2 regions of the Oleiphilus sp. HI0043 genome follow, and region 2 is predicted to be linked to the other one. Evidence: predicted binding sites of a transcription regulator. Region 2 holds the regulator's gene; the other holds the start of a gene.
What was found. The regulator FliA, encoded in region 2, starts transcription of late flagellar genes. The targets are predictions, from matches to a motif close to CTAAAGTTNNNNNNNNNNCNGCCGATA.
Positions count from the first base shown of each region.

Region 1 (9,811 bases), on a different contig from region 2:
GCATACCTGACCATTAAGCCTCGTGCTTTTTTGGCATAAAAACTAATGATCTTGTATGTGCCTTTCTTCTCATCCTTGAATATAGGGGTAATCACCTTTGCCTTAAGCGACTTAGGCTTGATTGATTTAAAATACTCGTTGGATGCTAGGTTAACGAGAACCTCGTCACTCCCCTCTAACTCCCGGTTAAGTGACTCTGTCAGCATCTCTCCCCAAAACTCGTAAAGATTCTTTCCGCGTGTATTTTCAAGCCTGGTTCCCATTTCCAAACGATATGGCTGCATCAAATCCAAGGGGCGCAAAATACCATACAAACCCGAGAGTATTCTTAACTTTCCCTGAAGATATTCGACACTAGCACTATCCATAGACTCGACTGCTAACCCCGTATATACATCCCCCTTAAAGGCATAGACAGCTTGCTTTGCATTCTGGGCCGTGAACGGAACAGTCCAATCTTTCATTCGCTGCACATTTAAATCTGCAATCTTTTCACTGACACTCATTAGCTTCATTAGCGCAGCGGAATCTACTTTATTTAAAGCGTCAACCAGATGCTTTGATTCATCTAGAAAATCAGGCACAGAAAACTCATCACTAAAACTCGCTGACTCGAAATCCAGCGTTTTTGCAGGAGACACAACAATAATCATACTAATTCACATCTAATTCATTAAATTGACTAAACCGAAACCCTATTTAAGGCAGCGGCACATAAACTCATAAAGTGATTGAACATCAAAAGGCCATTCAAGCTCCAGGGATTTATCATGGGATAGCAAAACAGGTATCCTGGCGCCATAGCGATCAATTAAGGCATCATCGTCTGCAATATCGACCGACTCCAGTTTAAAAAAAAGCGGCTTTCCATCCGAATCAAAGGACGATGCTGCAAAGTTTTCAGCCATTTGCACATGCAAGGCCTGAGCTACCGCAAGCGCCTCATCACACAAGTGACAACCAAGTGTCGAATACAAATAAAAGACTGGGCAGGTGTTCAATTTGAAACTCTTTTTAAATATTTTCAATAATTTAAGCAATCTATTTAAAGTATTTTATACTATACTTTTGCTTTACATCTTATTAAGAAAGAATATCTACATCTAACTGAAGGCCTGAATATACTTATGTGGTTTAAAAATATCCTGTTTTATCGCTTTACTAAACCTTTCGAACTATCAAGCGAAGAATTAGAAAGTAAACTTGCTGACTCACCATTTAAACCCTGCGGCGCGAACGACATATACCAACTAGGTTGGTCCAGCCCTTTGCAAAAGCATTCCGAGCAACTGGTACACGTTAACCAGAATTACTGGATGATCTGCCTTCAAAAGCAAGAGCGTATTCTACCTAGCTCTGTGGTCAATGAGCAATTACAAGAGAAAGTAAATGAGATCGAGGAACAACAGCACCGCAAAGTTACACGCAAAGAAAAAACTGAGCTAAAGGAAGAAATCACTAACCTCTTACTACCTAAGTCTTTCACCAAGACATCGCGCTATTTCGCCTACCTTTGCCCTTCGAAAGGCTACCTTGTGATTAACACTTCATCAGCCAAATTGGCAGATGAACTGACCAGCTATTTACGCAAAACAATTGGTTCACTTCCTATTCGCCTACCAGCAGTTAACCAGGCCCCAAGCTCGATCATGACACACTGGGTCACCGAGCCAAGCAGCCTACCAAGCTTTATGACTGTAGGCTTAGAATGCGAACTTACATCACAAGGTGAAGAGAAAGGATCTATTAAGTATAAAGGCTTGGAACTCGATCAAGAACAGATCGACCAACAAATCAAATCAGGAATGGAAGTCACCAAACTTGCTGTCGAGTGGCGCGAGTCACTAACACTATTATTAGGCTCTGATTTAAGTGTGAAGCGCATCAAGTTTGGCGATATGCTACAAGATCAACTTGACGACATGAACGCCGAAGATGCCGCCAGCATGTTTGACGCTGGCTTCACCATTATGACGGCAGAGTTCGACAAACTAATTCCAGAGATCCTGGAAGCATTCGGCGGTGAAGATACCAGCGCAGTGATCGAAGAATCGAACTAACTGTCGGCAACGCTGAGCACATTGGAATAGCGGCAATCAATAGCCGCTATTCAATCTCTTATACAAAAGCAATAAACAAAAAAGCACTCTAAACTTGCGAACAAGCCTCTAGAGAATACCCTTTTCAATAACTTCCTGACGAATACCAGACCAGGCACCTTGAATCTTCTTCAAGTGAGAAAGCACCTCTTCCAACATTTCTAGATCGTTTTTGACATTAGCTTCAAACAGTCGATGCTCACAGTAGACATAAAGATCAAATAAATTTTGTGCGACCTCCTGCCCCTTATCTAAATCTAGAAAGCTACGCAAACCCGATATAATCTCTATCGACTTGTTAATCAAACGATTCTTGCCTTCAAAGTCACTCGCAGCAATGCGCGCCTTAGCCATATTAATGCGCTCAACAGCACCATCAAATAAAAGCTGAATTAATTGGTGACGGTCTACATCGACAACACTTGTCTGCGCATTAACCGACTGATACTGATGTAATGCATTCATATTATTCTCCTGCAATCACTAAGGTACTATTTCCTTAGCTACTTCTTTTATTATTAATAACAAACTTTATTTGTCTGAACCTGTTCCTGCTAGCGCATCTAACTGCGCCTTTATAAAATCCATCGTACTATTTAATTTCGAAACTGCGATATCCGCTGCCGTAAATTCACGCGCCAAGCGACTTGTTAAAGACTCAATTCTCTCATCAAGCTTTAAACGCTCCTCATTAATCATTGCTAACGACTTACTTAATGTATCGTTCTTTGTTGTCAAAGAACCATCAATTGATACAATCTGAGTAATTAGATCAACTAACTGCTCACCGACACCTTCAATATAGGTTACCGAACCTCTAGAACCGGTTGCTGTACCTTCAACTGTAACCCGAATGCCTTCAGAATCATCACCCGTCGCAGCACTTAGCGTTTGACCCGAGCCTATCGCTGCCACACCATTAATCGTACCCTCAACATCAACCCCATCGGTACCAGCAGCCACACTCAAACCCAGTTGAGCTAAAGTATTTGTATCAACAGCTGAAACTTCAACCTTTGAACTCGATCCATAGACATTAGAGTTAATCACTAACTGGTTTGAAGCATCTAAACTTACAGTCACAGACTTACCTGCAGCATTCAGCGCCGAGTCAGCATTAATCTTTGACTGTAATTCTGCAGCCAGCTGCGTCTGCGTATAGCTCGCTGCATCGAGTGTAATACCACCACTTTCAACGCCATCTATCTTGATAGTAAGCTCATCATTGTTTGCATCGATCGTTGTACTCGCACCTAGACTAACCCCGCCAACTAACTCACCACGCGTTGCAGCCGTTGTCACCTCAATGTCATATGTGCCAGGCTTAGTATTAATACCTGCCGTTTCAAAACTTACTTGAGCATCACTTGTTCGACCCTGCTCACTAAATAAAGCCGAAACATCACTAGGGTCTGAAGCCAACTTATCAGCCAAGTCACTTTCATTCAGCTCTAACAAGCCAGTCTGGTAATTAGTAGAAATTCCGATATCTGCCAAACTTCTAACATTGGCATTTTCCAGGCCAGCAACGGTAGTACCTAACACGCTGCGCACCTGATTCATTAAACTTCGAGTCGTTGAGTCACCCAATAATATGCCAGCTTCAACACCGCTACTCGGGTCAAACTCGGTATTTTCGTTAATCAGAGTCTGCAAGGCATTAAACTTTTCAACAAACTCAGACACTTTCTCTATCACTGCAGAGTGATCATCTGCTATGACCAGACTCGCTGGTGCACCATCATTTGTACCATTTAATGACAACTTTAAACCCGGGATAGCGTCATCAATCTCGTTGCTAGAGCGAGTAATTGACACACCATTAAGTTTAAATGCTGCATCTGCAGCAGGCTGGCTTTGAATCAGATTGGTGGCACCTGCGGTATAAGCAAGACGTGACAAGCCATTTGCATCGGTATTACTTGCATCACCCGTGTCAGTAACGCTTATATCGATAGTTTTATCAAGACCCGTTTCGTCGGCGTTAAAGACTAGCTTATAGCCCGTACCGGTATATAAGACTGATGCAGTCAACCCCACATCCTCTTCAGCATTAATTGCTGCAGCAATACCATCGAGCGTATTGTTTGAGTTATCAATCGTTACGTTGGTAGTTTTGCCATCCACCACGATAGAAAGCGCACCCTCACCTAAAGCAGTGGTATCTGAATCACTAAATTCTGTCGTTGTTAATGTTTGAGATACAGCTAAAGCGGAGACTTCTAAAGTATGAACACCCGCACTCGCTTCACTTGTATTAACCGTAGCGGAAAATGCTGAGCTTCCAGAAGAAACAGTTTTCGATTCAAATAACTGGGGATTTGATAATGTACGAGCAGGTAGACGAAGATCAGTAACTGCTGATTTAATCTGCCCAAAGATAGATAACTCAGCATTAATTTCAGCTTCTTGACTATCTAGGCGAGCCTCAACCGGAGCGCGCTCTGCATTAGCGAGATTATCAATTAGCTCACTGGTGAGAACACCCGAACCAATTCCAACCGAAGATACACTTGCCATACTTATCGCCTCGAATACCACAGGATTAAATAAGCGTTAAAGCCACAATGACTTTGACTCACTCTAACCCAGCGAAAACTTTGTCTATTGAGTCAACACTACAATAACTCTATATAGCGCTCTTGTAGAATATATCGGCAAGAAGGGGCAAAAGTTTACCCCCTAAATTGTAACGAACTGTGAAAAGCTTGCCACTTGCACGAGCACCACCCTTCACAGTTTACAAAAAATATTACACTTTAGCCTTAAAAAGACTCAATGGCTCATTCTGCTGCAAGTCTTGAGCCAACTTCAGTGCGACATCGTCAGGAATTTGTCTAATCACCTCAGATGTATCCTTATCAACGACCGTAATAATCGTCTTACCGGATGTATCATCAAGATTAAACTGAAGATTTCGCTCTACAGATTGAACGTAGTCATTAAGCTGAGTCACTGCCTGACCCACACTCTCAGTTGCTGAAGATTGATCAAGCTCAGAAACTTCCTCAACTGACTTATCGACTGCGTCTTTCTTAGGCGAATCGCCAGCCTCACGTGTTTTCTGAGACGACGATGCTGCCGCTAGCCGTAAAGACTGCTCCACACCTTGTAATTTTACGTCGCTCATATAAGCACCTCATTTAACTTATAACCAAACAAGCCGACTTTGATTTTCATCAAAGCCGGCATCATATCAACTAAGCACTAAACCCTTACTGAAGAAGAGATAGAACTTGCTGAGGTCTAGCATTTGCTTGTGACAATACTGAAATACCTGCCTGCTGTAGAACCTGAGACTTAGACAATGCCGCAGTTTCTGCCGCGAAGTCCGCATCACGAATTCGAGAGTTTGCAGCTGACAAGTTTTCACTACTGACAGAGTTGTTTGAAATAGTAGACTCAAAACGGTTTTGAATCGCACCCAGTTTCGCTTGCTCACTTGCTACCTGGTTAATAGCGTTATCGATCGCAGTAATTGCTTCTTCAGCACCCTCTAGGGTACTAATATCGACATCTTTCAGTAGTGTACCCGACTCTGATCCACCAAAGCTACCAACTGCATTAAAACCAGCCCGCTCATTATTGCCCGTTAGCGTACCCACTGAGAACTCACCAGCCGCCTCAAGCGTAACGCCAGCAACATAGTTTTCATCAGTCGTAAAACCCGAGTCACCAGCCGTAGCCACAGTCAATTCAATATTACGACCATCTTCAGCAACCAAAGTGTATTGATTATTATCCAATGCTTCTGCTGTTACACCCGTCAAACCAGACTTAGCGTTAATAGCATCAATAGTTGTTGTTAGGTTAGTGGCAAGATCAGCCCCCATTGCACCCGTGATTTGCGTCCCGTTTATAGAGATATCAAAGTCGGTTCCAGTCACAGTTACATCACCAGAGTAAACTCTGTTTTCATTAACCGTAGCCGATACACCAGATTGGTCTGAAACCCTATTAATCGCAGCAGCTAGCGCAATACCGCTTGAACTTGATAGCGTAGAAGATGCAGTATCATCACCTGCTTTTGTCGCACCAACTGATACATTATTAAGCGTTAAGTCACCAGCCTGTAGCGCAGCTCTAGTACCATCATTACCATTATCACCAACTAGTGCAGCCTTGTTGCCACTATATGTACCTTTTTCAAAACCGAAGTTATCAATATTCTGAGTATTTGAACCAACATTAATATCAGAACCGTCATCACTAGTTAGCGTTACATCACCAATAAATGTGACAGCGGTACCATCAGTACCATCATCAACTAAACCGAAGTCTTCCGCACCACCAGTTGTTGTATCAACAGTGATATTACGACCATCTTCAGAAGTCAAATCAACACGAAAACCTGTGCTTGTCTCGACAACCGATGCCGTCACACCCGTTAAGTCACTCTTTGTATTAATTGTATCTGCAACTGCTGTTAGCGCAGTCTCTGCTTCAACTTCTGCAAGCTGAAGCTCTATATCAACACCGTTAATTGCGACTGTTTCAGCATCAACACCTGTACCGATAACACCCGCAGCTATAGTTGTACCTTCGACTGTATTGGGGTTTGCAGTTGCGGTCACACCCGTCAGGTCAGTTTCTGCGTTGATCGCAGCAGCCTTTGAAATTGCACTTGAACCCTGCAAAGCAAATGACGTGTCGTCATTACTACCAACAGGAGCCGAAATAGCAGCACCGTTAATAGTCAAGTCACCAGCGGCGATAGTCTGCTCTGCAGTTAATGCAGTTTTACTATTGTTAGACGTCACACCAGCAGTCGCAGCTGCGCCAAGTGTATCAACAGTAGTTTCATTAATACTTACATCAATTCGGTCACCAACGTTTGCTCCGGTCTGAAAACCAGTATCCTGGAAAGAGCCATCTAGAAGGCTTTGACCGTTAAAGTTTGTCTTTTCAGAAATTGACTGAATTTCAGCTTTTAGCTGCTCAACCTCTTCTTGTAGAGAAGAACGCTCCAAATCAGTGTTTGAACCATTCGCTGATTGTAGCGCTAGTTCACGAACACGCTGTAAAGAAGTTGTGATACTGTTTAAAGCACCTTCAGCAGTTTGTGCCAAAGAAACACCATCACCTGCGTTTCGGTTAGCTACGTTAAGACCACGAACCTGAGCGTCGATTCGGTTTGAAATTGCCAAACCCGCCGCATCATCCTTCGCACCATTGATACGTAAACCTGAAGATAAACGTTGCAAAGCCTGGCTTTGAGCGTTTTGTGAACTTTCAAGGTTACGCTGAGCATTTAAAGACGCGATATTGGTATTAATTATTTGAGGCATGTCGTTTCTCCGATCAATTTTGCAAGTAAACGAACGAGACTTTAAAACACACCATGCTTTGTAAAGCACGCTCTCGATCGCTTGTTACATCATTTAACGGCCCCCCACAAAATTACTTTAGTTTTTTTTACAAAAACAATGTAAGCAAGTGTAACAAACCCCTTCTTGCTCAAACACTCCTACTTCACTAGCTATATAGATTGCGGCAAGCACTAGCCAAAAAAACGGCAAACATATCGTTTAAAGACACTACTCACATTAACACAAACACAAAAACTTCTATATTAACAAACACTTAAAACACCCAAACAAAAGCTGGCACAGTGCATGCTTTACAAACAGCAAGGAAAGTGGTGCTCAATTAACGCATCACAACTTTTATAAAAACTTTAATTTAGTAGCCGGTAGTAACTCATCCCAAAACTTTAGGAATGCTGTCCACCGGTATAGAAGATAAGTAGGAGCATACAATGCCTCAAATCATCAATACCAATATCGCGTCAATTAATGCACAACGCAACCTGGACAATTCTCAATCCGCTAACCAGACCGCCTTGCAGCGTCTTTCATCTGGTTTGCGTATCAACAGTGCCAAGGATGATGCGGCAGGCTTGGCAATATCAACACGCTTTGACTCACAAGTTAGAGGACTCAACGTTGCCATAAGAAACGCGGGCGATGGCGTATCACTTTCTCAAACAGCTGAAGGTGCATTAGGATCAATTACCAATAACCTGCTTCGTATCAGGGACCTAGCACTTCAGTCAGCAAACGGAACAAACAGTGCAATCGATAGACAAGCACTGGACCAAGAAGTTCAACAATTAAAAGCTGAAATAGAACGCGTGTCTCTGCAAACAAACTTTAATGGCACCAACTTGCTCGATGGGTCTTTCTCCGGTGTCACATTCCAAATCGGCTCAAATGAAGGTGAATCTGTTACCGTGAGCATTGAGGGCGCTACAGTTGACAAGCTTGGCGCAGCACAAACTGACGGCGTCAGCTCAGACCAACAAGGTGGCACAACACAAGCAATTGCAGCATTGGCCGCAGGTGACTTAGTTATTAATGGTATTGCAGTTGGTGCTTCTAGCGGTGTAGACGATGCCTTCTCTAGCTCAGACCGAGACAAGAGCGCAATCGCCAAAGCAGCCGCAATCAATAAGGTAGCGGATATTACAGGCATTGAGGCAAAAGTTGGCAGCACTCGCGTAAGCGGTGGTGAAGGAACGTTCGACAACACTGCATCATCTGGGCAAGTTGCCATTAATGGTGTCGACATTGATGTTGCTGCCAGCGACTTACTCAGCGACGAAGCAAACCTTCAAAACATCGCAAACGCAATTAACGAAAAATCCGGGCAAACAGGTGTAGTTGCTGCCTTTAATGGTCGCGCAGACACTGGTATATCGTTATCAGCAGAAGATGGCAGGAACATCGAATTAGCTATAGGAACAACAGCCGGAACCATCACAGATTTAAATGATGTTGGCCTAGCTGGTGCGGCAACTTACTCTGGCTCATTTTCCTTAGTATCTTCCGATGGAGGTCCAATTGAAATCGACACAACAACTGGTGATATTGAAAATGCTGGCTTAGCTGTTGGCAAATTCAGCGGCACTAACAGTGGCGCCATTGGTCAAGCCGTTACAAACACCACATTTGTTACTGGAGATCTTGTTATAAATAGCGTCCCTGTAGGACCAACACTAGCCGCTTTTGACACAGCATCACCTTCTTCTACGAACCCAGAAACCAGCGCCATCGCAAAAGCGCATGCGATCAACCTAGTATCTGATCAGTCAGGTGTTACTGCAACCGTAAACTCTACGTTGGTTAATTCCACAGCAATCGCAGCTCCTGGTGTCGGTATTGGCGAGTCTGGAAGCTTCCTGTTAAACGGTGTTACCATTGAGATCTCGACAAGTGATACAAATACCGTTGCAGACAAACAAAACACCATTATTTCAGCCATAAACAACAAGGCCGGCCAAACAGGTATTCGAGCGGAAGCTTTAGGTTCAGAGTTCCGCTTGATTGCCGATGATGGAAGAAACATTGACGTTGGAGCTTTCACAGGTATCACTCCTGCCAACATCGGCCTAACAGCTAGCACCGAATATAGGGCATCAATTTCTCTGCAATCAGCTGGTAAGATCGAGCTAGACTCAATTACAGGCGACATTGAGAAAGCTGGCTTTGAAATCGGCACCTACGGCGCAGCCGAAAGTGGACAGCTAGTACAAGACATTGATATATCAACATCAGATGGCGCAATTTTAGCTTTGGCTGCTGTCGACAATGCACTGACAACGATAAACTTCCAACGTGCAAACCTCGGTGCGATTCAAAACCGATTTGAATCCACCATCACGAACCAAGCGATTGCAGCTGAAAACTTTACGGAAGCCAGCTCACGAATCA
Region 1 is NZ_LWEY01001256.1:26,345-36,155, forward strand. It holds gene yaaA (peroxide stress protein YaaA) at 1-653, opposite strand, end outside; gene A3729_RS15735 (glutaredoxin family protein) at 696-1,001, opposite strand; gene rdgC (recombination-associated protein RdgC) at 1,128-2,060, shown strand; gene fliS (flagellar export chaperone FliS) at 2,169-2,564, opposite strand; gene fliD (flagellar filament capping protein FliD) at 2,631-4,619, opposite strand; gene A3729_RS15755 (flagellar protein FlaG) at 4,852-5,229, opposite strand; gene A3729_RS34365 (flagellin) at 5,315-7,387, opposite strand; gene A3729_RS15765 (flagellin) at 7,858-9,811, shown strand, end outside.
Region 1: a site for FliA is predicted at 4,752-4,778, ahead of fliD (flagellar filament capping protein FliD). Genes of this name have one in related genera too.

Region 2 (9,811 bases):
CGTAGGTCAATAAATTGACGTCGTGTCGGTAGAACTCGCTCCAAGGTTCAATTGAAGTGATGAGTAGTAAACATAATCAGGTGATTCCTTATGGAAGTTAGACGCTTTTTTTCAGCGACCATGCAAGAAGTTTTAAAAATGGTTCGAGAAGAACTTGGCCCCGATGCGGTTATCTTATCCAACTCAAAAGTTGACGGTGGTGTCGAAATTGTTGCTGCGCTCGACTATGAGGAAGATGTCTCACCTGAAACCATCGAAAGTCAATTGATAGAGCGTGGCGAGCCTAGCCCTTCCCAACTTGCTCGTATGCATGCAGAAAAACACCTGAAACTGCAAAAAGAGCTAGATAGTGCGCGTAGAAAGATAGAAGAGGTTAAGGCTAAGCGTAAAGAGCGGCCTGATGCTCTTGCGCAAGAGAACGATTCAGAGGCAGTGTCTGAACCAGAGGCAAGCTCTTCGGCAATGGAGCGCAAGGCTGCGTCACATGATGCTAAACAAAATGGTACTCCGTGGGGCGAATTATCGGATATGCGTGCAGAGATATTAGAGATTAAAAAACTAATGTCCGGGCAGGCTTACAAGCAAGTGCAGAATGAAAAAGAACGTGAGCAATCGGCTACGCTCAGCAAAATCGAACGTAAACTCGAATCCCTTTGTATTGCCGGGGATCTTAAAAAACGGCTAATGGCAATGGTTGATTTAGGTATGGACTACAGTCAGGCATGGTCTCGTGTTTCACAGGGTGTTTCAGCTTTAATATCGGCTCCTGAAGATGACCTGATCGAGCAGGGTGGCGTCATTGCATTGGTTGGGCCTACAGGTAGTGGTAAGACCATGACAATAGGTAAAATGGCTGCTCAGTTTGTTATTCGACATGGTGCTGATGATATAGCCTTGGTGACAACTGACAGATACCGCATAGCTGCGCACGAGCAACTAAAGGTGTTTGGCAGAATACTCAATGTGCCTGTCCATGTTGTTGATGAGCGTCATAGTCTGGATACCATACTTGATGGCTTGCGTCACAAAAAACTTGTCTTGGTTGATACTGCTGGCCTAATGCATACCGACGCGTGCTGGTCTGAGCAGCTGCAGGAATTAAAGCTGTCGGGTCATGATATTCAGTCACACCTTGTTGTATCGTCTGTAGGGCAGTATCAGGTGATGTGTTCAAATTACCATCACTACAAAATGGTAGGCTTGTCAGGCGCCATTATTACTAAGGTTGATGAAGCTGTTAGCCTGGGTGAGGTGATGAGCTTTCTTATCGATACGCGTCTCAAAGCCAGTTATTTTACTGACGGTCAGCGAGTTCCTGAGGATATTCATGTGTTTAGGCAAAAAGAAATCCTCTCGAGAGCTGAATCTTTATTGAATAGTTCGGAGCGATGGGTAACAATCAGCGCCCAAGAGCATGAAGGTGGTTTAGATCAAATATTCTCTCATTCTGCGTAAACTTAATCATATCTGCTAAACTCTTATTAGCGTTGATTAAAATATAGAGCTGAATGTAGCAAGATTATGCAGCATACACTGAAAATACGGTCAATGTTTCAGTATCACGAAGATCTCAATATGGTTGAATAAACTGAAGTGCGAAAAATAATTAGATGTATAAAAGGGGATTTTCACCAGTATGGCGAATTCTAATCCGGTTCAGGTAATCGCGGTAACTGGCGGTAAAGGTGGTGTGGGCAAAAGTAATGTGTCTATTAACCTTTCGATTATGCTCGCTGAGATGGGGCGTCGTGTCGTACTTTTAGATGCCGATTTAGGTTTGGCTAATGTTGATGTTTTGTTAGGTATCACCTCTAAAAGCAATATAGCGGATGTGATAAGTGGCGAATGTTCTCTGCGTGACGTTTTGGTTGATGGGCCCAAAGGAATAAAAGTAGTACCAGCTTCATCTGGTACGCAAAAAATGGTTTCTTTGAATCCAATGGAACATGCCGGTTTAATTAATGCCTTTAGTGAAATTTCTGAAGATCTCGATGTCCTGATTATTGATACCGCAGCAGGTATATCCGATGGTGTTGTTTCGTTTCTTAGGGCTGCGCAAGAAGTTATTGTTGTCGTATGTGATGAGCCTACATCGATTACCGATTCATATGCGCTAATTAAATTGTTAAATCGCGATTACGATATGTACCGTTTTCGTGTACTGGCGAATATGGTTAAAACGCAGGAAGAGGGGCGCCACCTCTATTCCAAGCTTGCTCACGTTACTGAGAGATTTCTCGATGTTGCTCTGCAGTATGTTGGGTCAATCCCTTTCGATGAGTCGGTGAAAAAAGCAGTGCAGCGTCAACGGGCTGTTTCTGATGTGTATCCTCGTGCAAAAGCATCGTTGGCATATAAGACGCTTGCCCAAAAAGCGGATAGCTGGCCACTGCCTTCTTCTCCAAAAGGTCATTTGGAGTTCTTTGTTGAGCGCCTGGTTCAGGCTACCTCAAACTAGAACGTGTTTAGTTCCGGTGTCATAGGCTGATGTATACAGACGCTCAAGTAAAACGTGCCGATGATTTGATTCGGTCTCATGCGCCTTTAGTCAAAAAAATTGCGCATCATTTGATATCTCGTCTACCGTCTAGCGTTCAGGTCGATGATTTAATTCAGGCTGGTATGATCGGGTTATTAGAGGCTTCCAGGAAGTATGAAGCTTCTAAAGGTGCGTCCTTTGAAACTTATGCGGGCATTAGAATTCGTGGTTCGATGATGGATGAGGTGCGCCGGGGAGACTGGGTGCCAAGGTCTGTTCATCGGAATGCAAGAAAGATAAGTGAAGCGATCAAGGCTATTGAAGATAGAGAGGGTCGTGATGCGCAGGATGACGAGGTTGCCTCAGAGTTAGGTATGACGCTTGAGGAATACTTTGCTTGCTTGAAAGACAGCGCTAGTGGCAAGTTATTTAGCTTTGAAGAGCTAAGTGAGTCAGGTGACGTTTCTAGTGAAGAGTATTTGTCCGAGAATGACACGCCCGCGACGGATGTTCAGAATGATGCCTTTCGTCGAGCTTTGGCCAAAGAGATTGATGTTCTCCCTGAGCGTGAAAAAATGGTTTTGTCTTTATATTATGAAGAAGAGTTGAATCTTAAAGAAATTGGTTTGGTGCTCTCTGTTAGTGAGTCTCGAGTAAGTCAAATACATTCTCAAGCAGCGATGCGTTTGAAAGCTAGAATGAGTGATTGGCGTACCTGATTGCAGTTTGTCTTAGCCTGATCGAACTATTTGCTTAGACCTCTTTTCTCAAAGTTTGTCCCCCATGTAAGGGGAAAATAAAGCGAATAAAATTAATAAATTGGCTTGATTTTATATAGTTGTTAAGAAATGTGCCGATAAGTGAAACAAATATCAAAAAAAACTGGCTAGCCTAAGAACACCGACTAGACTTGTTTTTAGGTATTAAAATGTAATTTCGGGTATCGACATGAGTGGAGGTCGACTTGAATAAAGATATGAAAATTCTCGTAGTAGATGATTTTTCTACAATGAGACGAATTATTAAGAACCTATTGCGTGACCTAGGGTTTACTAATACTGATGAAGCTGACGATGGTAGTACTGCCTTACCAATGCTTCAAACAGGTAAGTATGACTTTCTGGTGACTGACTGGAATATGCCTGGGATGACTGGTATTGAGTTGCTTCAGCATGTTCGTTCTGACGATAACCTCAAAAGTCTTCCTGTGCTAATGGTAACGGCTGAGGCTAAACGAGATCAGATAGTTGCTGCCGCGCAAGCAGGTGTGAACGGTTATGTCGTTAAGCCATTTACCGCAGCTGTTTTAAAAGAGAAGATTGAGAAAATCTTCGAACGTATCGATTCCTAAGGCTGAGCGATTCATGACTGACGCAAAGCTAATAAATAGCGAACCTCTAAGCGGTTTTGAGCAGACTTTGAAGGCTCAGGCTAATGAGTTGAAGGAGCGAATTGACAAAGGAGACTTGTCGGGGGCGTTAGGTATTATTTCTGAGTTAAATGAGACTCGGGATAAAACTCTGTACCAAGAAGTCGGTCGCTTAACTCGGTCGCTACACGAGTCAATTCGGAACTTTCACATCGATGCTTCCAGTGAGACGGCTAAAGATGACCTGTCTACTATAGAGGATGCGTCCGACCGACTCGCGTATGTGGTTGATATGACCAATAAGGCTGCAAACAAGACCTTGGATCTTGTCGAAGAAACCATGCCTTATGCTTCAGGAATCAGCCAGGAAGCGAAAAAACTCAAGATGGATTGGTCTCGCTTACAGCGTAAGGAAATGAAACCTGATGAGTTTAGAACGCTGACAGCCACAATGGGAACTTTCCTTGGAAAGTTGTGTGAGGATTCAGATAAAGTAAATGATAATCTCACGCAAATACTGTTAGCGCAGTCTTTCCAAGACTTAACTGGTCAAGTGATTCAACGAGTCACCGGATTGGTTAAAGATGTTGAAGAGAATCTTGTTAATTTGGTCAGAATGGCCGGTAAGGTTGACCAGATTACAGGAACAGTCCACGAAGTAGAAAAACAAGAAACAGGCATTGAGGGTGAAGGTCCACAACTCCATGCAGAGCAACGCGAAGACGTTGTTTCTGGCCAGGATGATGTGGATGATTTGCTGTCCAGTCTAGGATTTTAAAGGGGCGTAGAAGATGGGGTTTGAAGCGGATGATGAGATACTTCAGGACTTTCTTGTAGAGTCTGGAGAGATACTCGAGCTTCTTTCAGAGCAACTGGTTGATCTAGAGCAAAATCCAGACGATAAAGATTTGCTAAACGCAATTTTTAGAGGGTTTCACACTGTAAAGGGTGGAGCAGGCTTTTTACAGTTGGATGCACTGGTCAAGTGTTGTCATATTGCAGAAAACGTGTTCGATATTCTGCGAAATGGTAAGCGAAGTCTTGATGCTGACTTAATGGATGTCGTTTTACGTGCGTTAGACTCTGTAAACGAAATGTTCAGTGAAGTCAGAGATGGCCAAGATCCAACCCCAGCTGACCCACAGCTTTTAAGTGAGTTAGAACGTTTTGCGAAACCTGCTGATGCTGCGCCTGCTGCTGAACCTGCAGCTGTTGAACCAACACCGGAGCCGGTTGCTGCAGAAGCCTCTGCTGAAGAGGCTGATATTACTGATGATGAGTTTGAACAGCTCTTGGATGCATTAGATGATGATGCGGGTAAAGGGAGTGCACCAGCGGCATCCGAACAAGAATCTGACGAAATTACCGATGACGAATTCGAAAACTTGTTAGATGAGCTACACGGTTCCGGTGCTCCTGTTGGTGTCAGCGAAAGTGCTGGTGCCTCAGCTTCACCAGACAGCTCCTCGGCGGATTTGTTTTTTGAAGAACCGGCTGCGGGTGGCGACACGAACAGCTCGCCAGAGTCGGGTGATATAAGCGAAGAAGAATTTGAAAAACTATTGGATGACTTGCATGGTGAAGGTCAGTTCAATAGCGAAGGTATTGCTGCAGGTGATGCCACGTCTGAAGCGTCAGCTACTCCTGCTGGCGGTGATGGAGAGTTGATTACCGATAATGAGTTCGAAAAGCTACTGGATGAACTTCATGGAGCAGGCGGGTCGCCAACGACCAAGGCTGCTGCCAGTTCTGCGCCGGCTCCAGAGCCCACACCAAAGCCAGCGCCTGCACCGGCCCCAGCCTCAGCAGCTGCAGCTAAGCCAAAGCCGGCTGCAAAACCAGCTGCTAAAGCGGCATCGAAGAAGAATGAAACCATAGCGACAGAAACAACAGTTCGTGTTGATACAAAGCGCCTAGACGATATCATGAATATGGTGGGTGAATTGGTGCTTGTGCGTAACCGACTAAAACGTCTTGGCGATGCAAGCAGTGACGAGTCCATGCAGAAGGCTGTGTCCAACTTAGATGTCGTGACAGGTGATCTTCAGTCAGCGGTTATGCAAACTCGAATGCAGCCGATTAAGAAGGTCTTTGGACGTTTTCCCAGGGTTGTGCGAGATTTGGCTCGGAACCTTAAGAAAGAGGTTAACCTGGTTCTGGTTGGTGAAGATACTGACCTTGATAAGAACCTTGTTGAAGCGCTATCTGACCCCTTGGTTCACCTTGTACGAAACGCTGTAGACCACGGCATTGAAATGCCTGATGACCGTGTGACGAAAGGTAAGGAACGTATAGGGCAGGTGGTTCTGTCAGCACAGCAGGAAGGTGATCATATCATGCTAGCCATTGAAGATGATGGCGCAGGTATGGATGCTGAGGTTCTACGTCAAAAAGCTGTTGAAAAAGGCATTTACGACCAAGACGCTGCTGATCGCTTAAGCGATAGCGAATGTTATAACCTTATTTTTGCACCTGGCTTTTCGACTAAGCAGGAAATATCCGATATTTCCGGCCGTGGTGTGGGAATGGATGTTGTTAAGACAAAAATTACCCAGTTAAACGGTACGGTAAATATTGATTCTGAGTTAGGTAAAGGCTCGCGACTTTCAATTAAAGTACCCTTAACTTTGGCGATCATGCCTACCTTGATGGTTAAGCTTGGAAATCAGTCCTTTGCTTTTCCTCTGGTTAGTGTGGTTGAAATTTTCCACCTTGATTTGACCAAGACAAATGTTGTTGATGGACAGGAGTGTGTTGTTGTTCGTGATAATGTTTATCCCTTGTTTTACATCAAACGCTGGTTAGTGAATTCATACACTGAAGATACTGATTCTGCTCATGTGGTGATTGTCGCTGTGGGTAGTAAGCGCGTAGGCTTTATTGTGGATCAGTTGGTTGGCCAAGAAGAAGTCGTGATTAAACCACTTGGTGACATGCTACATGGCACAGCAGGCATGGCCGGCGCAACGATTACGGGTGATGGTCGTATCGCCTTGATACTAGATATTCCAAGTCTATTAGACCGCTACGCATAGGCTAAAAATCAGGATGCGCTGTCGCTATAGTACACGCTGCAATCTTTATCGCTACGGGGGCGCTTGTTAGATTCGATGAGTGTCACTGTATTAGTTGTAGATGATTCTGGCTTTTTTCGGAAACGGGTTTGTGAAATTCTAAGCTTGGTTTCTGAAATCAAGATCGTTGGTACTGCGTCAAACGGGCGTGAAGCAATTGAGCTCGTAAAGAAATTGTCCCCTGATGTGGTCACCATGGATTACGAGATGCCTGTTATGGATGGCGTTACAGCTATTCGCCATATCATGCAAGAATGTCCTACATCTATTCTAATGTTCTCATCTCTTACCTACGAAGGTGCTCGTGTAACGCTAGATGCGCTAGAAGCTGGAGCGGTCGATTTTTTACCAAAGAATTTTGAAGATATCGCTCGCGATGCAGGGAAAATGCAAGAGGTTCTGAAGAAAAGAATCCTGGCTATTGCAAAAAAGAGTGGAACTTCTCAAAGTGGCTCGGTTAGCAGCGCTAGCTCACTAAACCCCGAGGCTTCATCCAGTATACAAGCAAGTGAGAGTTCAAGTGTTTTAAAGCGTAGAGCAGTGAGCGGACGCCCAAGCACTACAAATAAAAGTGTGCCGTCACGCCCGGAAGTACAGAGTACTAATCGTGGTCAACGCGCCACGCACAGAGCCAAGAAGTTATCTCACCCGGTAGACCTTCTAGTCATCGGCGCTTCAACGGGTGGGCCGGTTGCCTTACAAAAAGTACTGTCAAAGCTACCGGCTAATCTGCCGGTTCCTGTACTGATTGTTCAGCACATGCCTGAGACCTTTACCCCTGCATTTGCAGAGCGCCTAAACAATTTATGTCAACTTACCGTTAAGCATGGAGTAGATGGGCAAACATTGCAGGCAGGAACAGCAATTTTAGCACCTGGAGCTAAGCAAATGATTGTCTCGGGTAAAGGTCGGTCTATCTCAATTTTGGAAGGTGATGCTAGGTTGACCTACAAACCTTCCGTCGACGTGACTTTCGGTTCAGCTTCGAAAGCGTTCCCCGGAAGAGTTTTGGGAATTGTTCTGACTGGTATGGGGGCCGATGGTAGAGAAGGTTGCCGCTTGCTTAAACAGTCTGGCTCCACGGTTTATACTCAGAACGAAAAAAGCTGCGTAATTTATGGAATGCCGATGGCAGTTGACAAGGCTGGTTACTCTGACGGCTCTTTTGATATTGACGCCATAGCAGATCACGTGATTGAAGGAGTGATGTAATGGATTTGCTGAGTATCTTAGGTGTTATCCTTGGCTTTGGTGCCATTTTAGGTGGTAACTACCTAGAGGGTGGCCATATTGATTCATTATTTAATGGCCCCGCTGCCTTAATAGTTATAGGCGGTACGTTTGCTGCGATATTGTTACAAACTCCTTTTCAGACATTAAAGCGAGGCATTGTCATGTTGCGCTGGGTGTTTATACCGCCTTATGTGTCGATTGATGACGGGATTGAAAAGGTTATTTCCTGGAGTATGCGAGCAAGAAAAGAGGGCTTGCTTGGGCTAGAGTCTTCAGTCGAGAAAGAAGATGAGCCTTTTGCTGGTAAAGGTCTTCAGCTGCTCGTTGATGGTGCTGAGCCTGAAGTGATTAGAAATGTACTTGAGTTGGATCTTATTTCTAAAGAGCGTCATGACCTTAGTTCAGCAAAGATCTATGACGGGATGGGGGGGTATTCTCCTACCATTGGTATCATTGGCGCAGTAATGGGTCTGATACATGTTATGAGTAACCTTGCTGACCCATCCTCTCTTGGCGCTGGTATCGCGACTGCCTTTGTAGCGACAATTTATGGCGTTGCATTTGCCAACCTGCTGTTTTTCCCAGTCGGTAGTAAGCTAAAGTCTGTGATTCAACGGCAATCCCAGTATAGAGAAATGCTTATCGAAGGCTTGGTGGCAATCTCAGAGGGAGAGAACCCTCGTTCAATCGAGCTAAAGCTACGCGGCTTTATCACTTAACTATCACTTGAGCTAAGCTATGCGCAGGCAATTAGAAGAAGAGCATGATAATCATGAGCGTTGGTTAGTATCATACGCTGACTTTATCACTTTGCTGTTTGCTTTCTTCGTTGTGATGTATTCAATTTCTTCGGTAAATGAAGGTAAATATAAAGTCCTTTCTGAGAGTTTGGAAGGGGTCTTTAACGCTCCCGCGAAAACCATAAAGCCAATTCAGGTTGGAGATATAAGTCCTCGCTCTACCTCTCCGGATTCACGTGAAATTTTTATCCAACCAATGATCGGTGAGTCATCACCACCCCCTGATCAACGAAAGAAAAAGAAGGAACCTAGCAAAGAAGACCTCCAACTCGAAATGATAGCAGGGGAGTTTGAAGATAACTTTGAAGACTTGATATTCGAGGAAAAGGTAAGCGTTCAGAAGAAAGACGATTGGATCGAGATCTCGTTGGATGATACGGTTGTTTTTCAAAGCGGCGGTGTGGAGCCTGTTGATGATGCTTTGCCAATTATTGAAAAAATTGCAGGTATTATGAACCAGCACGATAACGCTATGCTGGTAGAGGGGCATACTGATAATGTTCCTATTCGAAGCCCTGTATTCCCATCTAATTGGGAGCTCTCTGCAGCGCGAGCAGCCACAGTTGTTAGATACCTCGCACTGGAGGGGGTGTCGCCTTCTCGCATGGGCGCGATGGGTTACGGAGAGTTTCAACCTGCTGCTAGGAATGATACGGCAGCTGGAAAAAGCAAAAACCGCCGCGTTGTTCTATTAATTTCCAAAAGTCAGGATATTCGTCAGGGCTTAATGAAGTAAGTCTCGTAGCTCATTCATTTATAAAGAAATATTTTCTAAGTATTTACCTTTCAATACTGTGCCGATGGCACGATTTGTGCTCTGTACACTATTAAGATTATTAGTGACGTAAATTCGGCA
Region 2 is NZ_LWEY01001622.1:50,191-60,001, reverse strand. It holds gene flhA (flagellar biosynthesis protein FlhA) at 1-13, shown strand, start outside; gene flhF (flagellar biosynthesis protein FlhF) at 91-1,455, shown strand; gene A3729_RS24675 (MinD/ParA family protein) at 1,637-2,458, shown strand; gene A3729_RS24670 (RNA polymerase sigma factor FliA) at 2,488-3,198, shown strand; gene cheY (chemotaxis response regulator CheY) at 3,444-3,830, shown strand; gene A3729_RS24660 (protein phosphatase CheZ) at 3,844-4,626, shown strand; gene A3729_RS24655 (chemotaxis protein CheA) at 4,640-6,883, shown strand; gene A3729_RS24650 (chemotaxis response regulator protein-glutamate methylesterase) at 6,959-8,134, shown strand; gene A3729_RS24645 (flagellar motor protein) at 8,134-8,874, shown strand; gene motD (flagellar motor protein MotD) at 8,894-9,691, shown strand.